Regions from separate parts of the Priestia sp. FW507-14D1A genome, predicted to be linked through region 2. Evidence: riboswitches for the same ligand, from Rfam matches in the RefSeq annotation. Region 2 holds a riboswitch; each other region holds the start of a gene.
What was found. Region 2 has a riboswitch for thiamine pyrophosphate ahead of AC3WJG_RS24095 (thiamine phosphate synthase). Riboswitches for the same ligand answer to the same signal wherever they lie in the genome.
Positions count from the first base shown of each region.

Region 1: it holds a riboswitch for thiamine pyrophosphate, as region 2 does, so the genes downstream of both, thiM (hydroxyethylthiazole kinase) here and AC3WJG_RS24095 (thiamine phosphate synthase) in region 2, are expected to answer to the same signal.
Region 3: it holds a riboswitch for thiamine pyrophosphate, as region 2 does, so the genes downstream of both, thiC (phosphomethylpyrimidine synthase ThiC) here and AC3WJG_RS24095 (thiamine phosphate synthase) in region 2, are expected to answer to the same signal.

Region 1 is NZ_JBYSWQ010000005.1:161,159-164,438, forward strand. It holds gene AC3WJG_RS18405 (MFS transporter) at 1-1,028, shown strand, start outside; TPP riboswitch at 1,220-1,328, shown strand; gene thiM (hydroxyethylthiazole kinase) at 1,402-2,208, shown strand; gene thiE (thiamine phosphate synthase) at 2,222-2,866, shown strand; gene AC3WJG_RS18420 (pyridoxamine 5'-phosphate oxidase family protein) at 2,895-3,280, opposite strand, start outside.
Region 2 is NZ_JBYSWQ010000011.1:3-3,282, forward strand. It holds gene crcB (fluoride efflux transporter CrcB) at 80-469, shown strand; gene AC3WJG_RS24090 (hypothetical protein) at 517-732, shown strand; TPP riboswitch at 891-991, shown strand; gene AC3WJG_RS24095 (thiamine phosphate synthase) at 1,113-1,736, shown strand; gene thiO (glycine oxidase ThiO) at 1,720-2,847, shown strand; gene thiS (sulfur carrier protein ThiS) at 2,844-3,047, shown strand; gene AC3WJG_RS24110 (thiazole synthase) at 3,053-3,280, shown strand, end outside.
Region 3 is NZ_JBYSWQ010000017.1:21,122-24,401, reverse strand. It holds gene thiC (phosphomethylpyrimidine synthase ThiC) at 1-1,583, opposite strand, end outside; TPP riboswitch at 1,697-1,811, opposite strand; gene AC3WJG_RS25905 (hypothetical protein) at 1,893-2,183, opposite strand; gene AC3WJG_RS25900 (undecaprenyl-diphosphate phosphatase) at 2,642-3,280, shown strand, end outside.

The DNA.
Region 1 (3,280 bases), on a different contig from region 2:
CGGGTCGGTTATCAGATTCGTTAGGGAGAAAGAAAATTATTGTAGCGGGAATGATTGTTTTTGCCTTGTCTGAATGGTTCTTTGGTTCAGTGAGTACACCTCTTTTATTATTTGTATCGAGAATGTTAGGCGGGGTTGGGGCCGCGCTCATTATGCCTGCTGTTATGGCCTATACAGCGGACGTGACGTCTGCTAAAGAACGCGCTAAAGGAATGGGCTATGTGACGGCGGCGATTACAACAGGATTTATTATTGGACCCGGTATCGGCGGCTTTTTAGCTGAATACGGCATGCGTGTACCATTTTATATGGCCGCAGTAGCAGGAGGCTTGGCTGCAGTGATTACGCTTCTTGTTTTGCCAGAGTCTCGTCCTGTACAAAATCATACTGTTTCAAACAATGAGAATCCAAAAGAAGAGCGGCTGCTACTGCAGCTTATGAATTCTTATAAAGAACCTTATTTTTTAAGTTTAATTATTGTTTTTGTGACATCGTTTGGATTATCCAATTATGAAACGATTTTTTCACTATTTGTTGATCATAAATTTAGCTTTACGCCAAAAGATATTGCGTTTGTTATTACGTTCGGCTCTATTGCGGGGGCTGTAGTGCAGGTTACGATTTTTGGATGGATTTTAAATAAGTTTGGTGAAAAAAGAGTGATTTCGTTTTGCTTGATGATGACGGGACTTTTTATTTTACTTACGCTATTTGTGCACACGTACTGGCTTATTATTGTTGTGACATTTATCGTTTTTTTAGCAACAGATATTTTACGTCCGGCAATCAGCACGCAAATGTCGATGATGGCACAAGACGACCAAGGATATGTAGCCGGACTAAATTCTGCTTATACAAGTCTTGGAAATATTATTGGCCCCGTTGTAGCAGGCTTTCTCTTTGATATAAACATTAATTATCCGTACGTATCAGCTGCACTTGTACTGCTTCTTTGTTTTCTTTTATCTTTAAGAGCAGGGAAGGACAGAAAAACAGTTGTGAGAAATCAAGCGGTTCAAGAGAAATAACCATAAGGAAAAATGATAGAATTCTTAGGGAATAGAAGACCTCCAGTAGCTTACTGGAGGTCTTTTGATTATTCTTTGAGGAATGGTGTAAGCTTTAAAGCGCCACTCAGCCTATAGAGAAGCTTTATTTTATCGGCAAAACAGTGAAATGGTTGCAAATAAAAAAGGTTAATAGTAAACTTTAAACGTAACAAGAATAGTATGGGAGCTTGCGCGGGGCAGGCTGAGAGTACAGGGACGCCTGTTGACCATTTGAACCTGTTGGATAATGCCAGCGCAGGGAATGTGAGTACATACCAAAGCACTTTGCGCATGCAAGGTGCTTTTTTGTCTTTTTTGCAGTGTTAAAACTAAATGAAAAGAGTGAAAAAACATGGATATTAGTAAAATTTCAGCTCAATTAGAGAAAGTAAGAGACATAAGTCCGCTTGTTCATAATATTACGAATGTTGTGGTAACCAACTTTACAGCAAATGGACTGCTTGCACTAGGAGCTTCACCTGTTATGGCTTATGCGAAAGAAGAAGTGGCTGACATGGCACGAATCGCCGGAGCGCTTGTCTTAAATATAGGTACACTGACGGCTCAAGAAGTAGAAGCGATGAGAATAGCAGGAAAATCAGCAAATGAAAATGGCGTGCCGGTTATTTTCGATCCTGTAGGAGCCGGAGCGACACCGTTTCGTACAGAAGTAGCACGTCAGCTTGTAGAAGAATTAAATGTGGCAGTTATTCGTGGTAACGCTGCTGAAGTTGCGAATGTAGTAGGCGAGTCATGGCTCATTAAAGGCGTTGATTCATTAGAAGGGCAAGGAGACGTCATTGAACTTGCTGAGAAAGCAGCGAACAAATTAGATACAGTGATTGTTATTACCGGTAAACAAGATGTAATCACAGATGGAAACAAAACGTATACAGTAGACAACGGTCACCCGTTATTTACGAAAGTGACGGGGACTGGATGTTTGCTGACATCAATTATAGGAGCTTTCGCTGCTGTAGAAAAAGAATATGTCGAGGCAAGCGTTGCTGCTTTAAGTTTTTACGGAGTGGCAGGTGAAATCGCCGCAGCGAAAAAAGGTGAAGAAGGGCCGGGAAGCTTTCAAATTGAGCTGTTAAACCAGCTTTATCTTTTATCTGGGCAGGATATTGAATCATATGCAAGAGTACATCAACGTTAAAAGGAGCCGGAAAATGACAAACAAAGAAATCAAAAAGCTGCTGCAAGTTTATTTTATAATGGGCAGCAATAACTGTACAAAAGATCCGAGAGCAGTGTTGAAAGAAGCAATTGAAGGCGGCGTTACTGTGTTTCAATTCCGTGAAAAAGGCGAGGGTGCCTTAACAGGAGAAGCGAAATATCAGCTGGCGAAGGAACTTCAGCAAATTTGTCAGCAGCACAGCGTTCCTTTTGTTGTGAATGATGATCTTGACTTAGCGATCCGCTTACAAGCAGATGGCGTTCATATTGGACAAGAAGATGAAAAAGCTCATATTGTTCGAGAGAAAATAGGAAAAGGAATTGTAGGCGTCTCTGTTCATAATGTACAAGAGCTGCAGCAAGCGATAAAAGACGGGGCGGATTATGTAGGAATGGGACCTGTTTTTCCTACGTCTACAAAAAAAGACGCAAAAGCAGTGCAAGGTACAAAGTTAATTGAAGAAGTGCGAAACCAGAATATTGACTTTCCAATTGTAGGAATCGGCGGGATCACGCCTGAAAATGCCAAACAAGTAGTAGAAGCAGGTGCAGATGGCGTTTCTATTATTACCGCGATTAGCTTAGCAGCGTCTCCAAAAGAAAAAGCAGCTCAATTGAAAGAAGCGGTAGGAAAATAAAAAAAGCGCACACTGTGCGCTTTTTTTATTATAGCTGAACAGTTTGAGGAGTTTCTTCGCCTTCATTCATAAAGCGAATTTCGTTCGGCGTAATTTCAAGAACAACATACTCAGGGTCATTTGGACCGTCAAACCATTCTTTCATGTGATCATTCCATATACGTCCTTTTAATTGATCACCAGTACGAAGAACAGCTGTACCAGATAATTCTAAGTATTGATCGCCATATCCTTCGCCGCTGTAGCCCAATAGTACGTGCACGTTCGGATTGGCTTCGATTTCTTCTGCCTTATGTGTATTGATATTTGTTGGTGTGTAAAGAGCGATACCATCTTCATCGCTAAAGAATGTCATATAGCGAGAGTGGGGTTTGTTGTTTACAACTGTAGCTAATGTTCCTACACGATTTCCTT
Region 2 (3,280 bases):
AATCTTTCTTGCTTTAGCAGGCTATCTATGCGGTGAAGCGGCAGGAAAAAATTTAGTGAAAGTACATGAGGTGAAGTAAATGAGCATAGTGAGCTTGGCACTTGGCGGGGCAGCTGGAGGAATATGCCGTTATCTTTTGGGTTTAAAAGTTACAAAAACAGTTTCAAACCCTCCTTTTCCAGTATCAATGCTGTTTGTAAACTTGCTCGGTGCGTTTGGACTTGGTCTTTTTTACGGTAGTTATTATGGAAAGGTTCCGAGTCATGCTTATGATGATTCAATATTTTTAATGATTGGCATTGGGTTTTTTGGTGCCTTTACCACTTTTTCAACGTTTAGTGTGGAAACCGTACAGTTAATTCGAGAAAAATTTTATCGAAAAATGTTGGCGTACGTGGGGATTTCAGCATTTGGAACAGTTGGTTTATTTACAGTCGGTTTACTGGCAGGGACGTTTTTATTTAAGTAAAGAGAACGTTTCTAGTAGGGAAAAACAAAAAGACGGAGAAGTAGAGAATGGATAGAAAAGCAGAAGTTTGGAAATACATTTTGTTGATTGTAGCTGTTGCAGGTCAGATCATCGGTTTTTTATTTTTATTTATAAATGTTGTGGCAGCATTTATTTTTTACGGTTTTTATATTCTAACTTTTATTATGTTACTCCTGCTGTTTATATGGGATCGGAAAAAGGAAAAAGACAAAGAAGAATTCGACGACTATACCGATTACTAACCATATAAAAAGCAGAATGATGCGGTGCGCCGAGCCTCTTAGTAAAGAAGCCTAAAAGATACCTCTATAAAAGGAAGAGAGCCGTAAGAGCATAAAGGGATATTGTATTTACATCTAGTTGTGTTATAATTTTAAGTACGAAAACAAAATCAATAAATAGCAATCACTAGGGGAGCTTTTGAAGCTGAGACGAATGTATTTCGGACCCTTTGAACCTGATCTGGTTTGGACCAGCGTAGGGAAGTGGCGATCATGTTTACATAAAGATGCATGCTAACCACTCTACGTTGTAGAGTGGTTTTTTGTATGTAATAAAGCCCTCTACACAAGATGAAGTGATTGAAATTTCTCTTTATTCTGAATGGAAAGGTTTCGATCATGTGGATATTCCTAAATTTCATGTCATTACAACAGATAAGCAGCCAATCGAAGAGCTTCAAAAAATTTTAACAGCTATCGCGCCTTTTGCGGGCGCCGTTCATATTAGAGAAAAAGAAAAAACGGCAAAGCAGATTCAATGTTTACTAGAAAGCCTGCCATTTTGTTGCTCTAAAATTATTGTGAACGATCGAGTTGATGTAGCGCATGCTTTAAAAGCAAAAGGCGTACAGCTTGCCTATCATAGTTTAGACGTTTCGTTTGTTATAGACGCATTTCCTTCTCTCATGGTCGGAAAGTCAGTTCACTCTGTGGAAGAGGCTTTAGAAGCTGAAAAAGATGGTGCTCACTACATTCTATACGGACATATTTATTCAACACATTCAAAAAAAGGATTAAGAAGTCGAGGGATAGCAGCGCTAAAAGAAGTAGTAGATGCTGTGCAGATACCGGTTATTGCCATTGGAGGAATTACACCTGTAAATGCCAAAGAGGTGCTGCAAACAGGAGCACACGGTATAGCTGTGATGTCTGGTGTCATGCTTGCGCAAGATCCCCTTAAAGCGATTAAACAATATTCTCATATATGGACATCTGGAGGTGGAGAAAATGAAGCAGCATTATGATGTACTGTTAATCGGAGGAGGTATAATCAGCTCTTCTATCGCTTATCATTTGTCAAAACAAGGAGCGTCAGTAGCTATTCTTGAACGCAATCAAATTGGTTGTGAAGCTTCAAGTGCAGCCGCTGGTATTTTAGGTGCTCAAGCTGAAATTGATGAAGAAGGTCCTCTTTTAGACCTTGCTATTAAGAGCAGAAGCATGTTTCCCGAACTGGTGAAGGAACTAAAAGAAAAAACGGCCATCGACGTAGAGCTCATTCAAAAAGGCTTATTAAAAGTTGCTGTAACTGAAGAAGATGCACACGTATTAAAGAAAAAAGCCGCTCAGCATCACCGGTGGGATGAACATGTAAGATGGATCGATGTAAAAGAAGCGCGTTTGTTAGAACCCGGGCTTTCTCCAGACATATACGGAGCCATTACAATACCGGGAGACGGCCAGCTAGCTCCGGCTAAGTTAACCCAGGCTCTTGCTCATGGAGCCTTGTATCACGGAGCAGATGTATTCGAATACTGTGACGTTCATTCTCTTATTATGGAAAATGAAACGGTAAAAGGTGTACAGACGTCCAAAGGCTCTTTTTATGGAGAAAAAGTAGTTATTGCAGCAGGCTCATGGGCTAAACGCTTTATTTCTTCTGAACATTTAGGTCAGGTGTTTCCTGTAAAAGGGGAGTGTATTGCTCTGCAAAGTCATAAGCCACTGCTTTCTAAAACGATTTTTTTAGATGAAGGTTTTTACTTAGTGCCAAAGACTGGTGGAAGAATCGTAATAGGGGCAACTAAGCTACAGCATGATTTTACCAAGACGGTTTCTGCACAAGGTATTCAATTTTTGCTGAATAAAGCTTCTGCGCTTCTGCCGGCTATTAAAGATGCTACATTTGAAAAAGCATGGGCAGGTCTTCGTCCACAAACAAATGATGGCTGGCCTTATTTAGGAGAGCATCCTGAAATAGCGAATCTACACATGGCGTTTGGCCACTACCGAAATGGTATTTTATTAAGTGCTGCAACTGGAAAAATTATGGCTGATGCTTTGTTAGGGAAAAAGCCGAATCATTCATTTTTTACATCATTTCAGCTAACTAGAGTAATGGAGGGAGTTCATTGAATCTAATCATTAATGGTAAGACCGTTACTGTTGGAGATGAAATTGAAACGGTTCAGCACTTGTTGCAGGCTCAGAACCTGCATGAACGAGTGGTAATTGTTGAGCTAAACAAGAATATTTTACAAAAAGAAGAACATAGTGATGCAAGTTTGAAAGATGGAGATGCATTAGAAGTCGTTTCATTTGTAGGAGGAGGATGAAGAGTATGTTAAAAATTGGACAATATACATTTAATTCACGTTTATTATTAGGAACAGGGAAATTTCCAGACTTTACGACTCAGCGTCAAGCGGTAGAAGAGTCGGAGACCGAAATTTTAACATTTGCTGTTAGACGAATGGATATTTTTGATCAAAATCAGCCTAATTTATTAGAAGCGCTTGATGTGAAGCGTTTCACTCTTTTGCCTAACACTGCTGGAGCAAAAAATGCA
Region 3 (3,280 bases), on a different contig from region 2:
GGAAGTGTTTCATCGTGATATTCTTTTGCGCGCTCTGGATCTAGTGAAAGGTTAAATTGATCATTCCATCTAAATTCAAATCTTGCTTTAGACAGCGCGTTATCGCGTTTTTGTGCTCCTGGATGGCCTTTTGCTAGGTCAGCGGCATGCGCAGCAATTTTATAGGTGATAACGCCTTCTCGAACGTCTTCTTTATTCGGCAGACCTAAATGTTCTTTTGGCGTTACGTAGCAAAGCATAGCTGTCCCAAACCAGCCAATCATTGCAGCCCCAATACCTGATGTAATATGGTCATAGCCTGGAGCGATGTCGGTTGTAAGCGGTCCAAGAGTATAAAAGGGAGCTTCTTGGCATATTTCCATTTGTTTATCTACGTTTTCTTTGATGAGGTGCATAGGAACATGTCCAGGACCTTCAATCATAACTTGAACATCGTGTTTCCAAGCAATTTTAGTTAATTCACCAAGCGTTTCTAATTCACCGAACTGTGCCTCATCATTAGCATCTGCAATGGAACCAGGACGTAGTCCATCGCCAAGTGAAATAGAAATATCGTATGCTTTACAGATTTCACAGATTTCTTCAAAGCGAGTATATAAAAAGTTCTCTTCATGATGAGCTAAACACCACTGCGCTAAGATGGATCCTCCGCGTGAAACAATACCTGTCGTACGTTTCGCTGTCAGAGGAATATAGCGTAAAAGAACACCTGCGTGAATAGTAAAGTAATCAACACCTTGTTCAGCTTGTTCAATTAATGTATCGCGATATGCTTCCCACGTTAGATCTTCTGCTACACCTTTTACTTTTTCAAGCGCTTGGTAAATAGGAACGGTCCCTACAGGAACAGGCGAGTTGCGGATAATCCATTCGCGCGTTGTGTGGATATCCTTTCCTGTTGATAAATCCATAATTGTATCGGCTCCCCAACGCGTTGCCCATGTCATTTTTTCTACTTCATCTTCAATAGCTGAACGAATAGCTGAATTTCCGATATTAGCATTGATTTTCACGTGGAATTTGCGGCCGATAATCATCGGTTCGCTCTCAGGGTGATTGATATTATTAGGGATAATGGCACGTCCTCTTGCTACTTCTTCACGCACGACTTCAGGATCCATCTGTTCACGAATAGCGATAAATTCCATTTCGGGCGTGATGATTCCTTTTTTCGCATAGTGCATTTGCGTTACATTTTGATTTTTTTTCGCGCGCAACGGTAAACGATTAGTGATAAAGCGCTCGTACTGATCTCTTGGATCACCATCATAATAACCGTTATCCTGTGGCTGAACCGTACGGCCTTGATATGTTTCTACATCGTTTCGTTCTGCAATCCACTTTTCGCGCAGAGCCGGTAATCCTTTTTGTAAATTAATTTCATAACAGGGATCTGTATAAACACCGCTCGTGTCGTATACACGTACGGGACTATTTTCTTCTTCCCCAAAAGATCCTGTAGTAGGAGACTGATGAATTTCACGCATAGGCACTTTAAGGTCTTCTCTGGATCCTTGGACATATACTTTGTGACTGTTTGGAAAAGGCTTTTTCATAGAAACTGATACGTTTTGTTTTGACATTACATATTCCTCCGGTTTCGCATAAAGTGTAGCTATACCGAACCATAAAAAAATCGGGTTCTGTGATAGACAGAACCCGATGGAATAGGCGAAAAAAGAATAAACATATACTATTCTTTTCAAGACTACTTCCCTCCGCTGGTATAACCCAAATCAGGTTCAAAGGGTTAAAGAGTTTTATTGCACTCTTCTCTCAGTCTGAGCTATCAGACACCCCTAGTAGAAATAACATTCAAATTATTCAATTTACGGCTTAAGTTTACCATCATTCGGTAAAAAATCAACCCTTAAATAAAAAAAGCTAGACAATTAACGTTGTCTAGCGGCATCAATTGCAATCACAATAGCTGTAATAATATGCATGATAAACCCTAAAAATGGAATCCAAGCAACCAGTGAAGTAACAATCCCTAGTATGTTTCCATACGCAGATAACCCTCGTCTATTAGCTAAAATGAGCGTGATAGCATGAAGAATAAATCCAATAAAAAGAGGAGTATAACTAAAGCCCATAACAATCCCGGCGCCAATTAAAGGAATTCCCAGCAAGGCTTCATACCCAGCAGTGACCCATTTCATTGTACGTACATTTCCATTCATAAGTAAAAAGCCTCCTAAAAAAGATACTACTATATACGAGTAAAGAGAGAAAAAAGTTTCAAATTACTTAGGGGATATGCCGTATAAGCAAGCATTAGTTGATTAAAATGATAGATGACAGTAAAGGAGATGGAAAAAACATAATGATTTAGTCATTTTTTCACACTAAAGAAAAATAGTCTAGATGATTCATTTTTAGCTAAGGGGCCGGAATTTATACCGAACATAGTGACTACTTTCTAAAGTAAATAAAAGCTGATATCGTGTTTTTTGATTATAGCATGTAAGGTTTTTATTACAAATTATTAAAGATTCTTATCTTTTTGCAAATACACATTGTATTTCATAGTTTTAACAATTATGATAAAAAAGCAAGTGTCAAATTAGGAAAATAGTTGAGCATGTAAAACGAAGCGATAAGCTTATTAATTTGAAAGAAAGGCAAGGTACATAGCTTTATGTGGGAAATTATTGTAGCAATCATTTTAGGGATTGTAGAAGGTTTAACAGAGTTTGCTCCTGTTTCGTCAACTGGGCATATGATTATTGTGGATGACCTATGGTTGAATTCCAAAGAATTATTTTCATCTCCAGTAGCTAATACATTTAAAATTGTTATTCAGCTAGGGTCGATCTTAGCAGTAGTAGTTATTTTTAAAGATCGTTTCATTAATTTATTAGGATTGGGAAAAAAGCCAGCTGCTCCAATTGGACCGACAAATCGCTTGAATTTAATGCAGGTAATTGTTGGTTTGTTACCCGCAGGAGTGTTAGGACTTTTGTTTGATGATTACATTGATGAACATTTGTTTTCTTTAAATACGGTGCTAATTGGCTTAGTAGTCGGAGCTGTATTAATGATTCTAGCAGATTTGTTTGGACCTAAACGTCCGCGTGTAGAGACGGTGGACCAAATGTCTTATGGACAAGCACTGGGTATAGGACTGTTTCAATGTATTGCTCTTTGGCCAGGTTTTTCTCGTTCAGGCTCAACGATTTCAGGAGGAGTTCTTCTTGGAATGAGCCATAAAGCAGCGGCAGATTTTACATTTATTATGGCAGTGCCAATCATGGCAGGAGCAAGTGGACTTTCATTG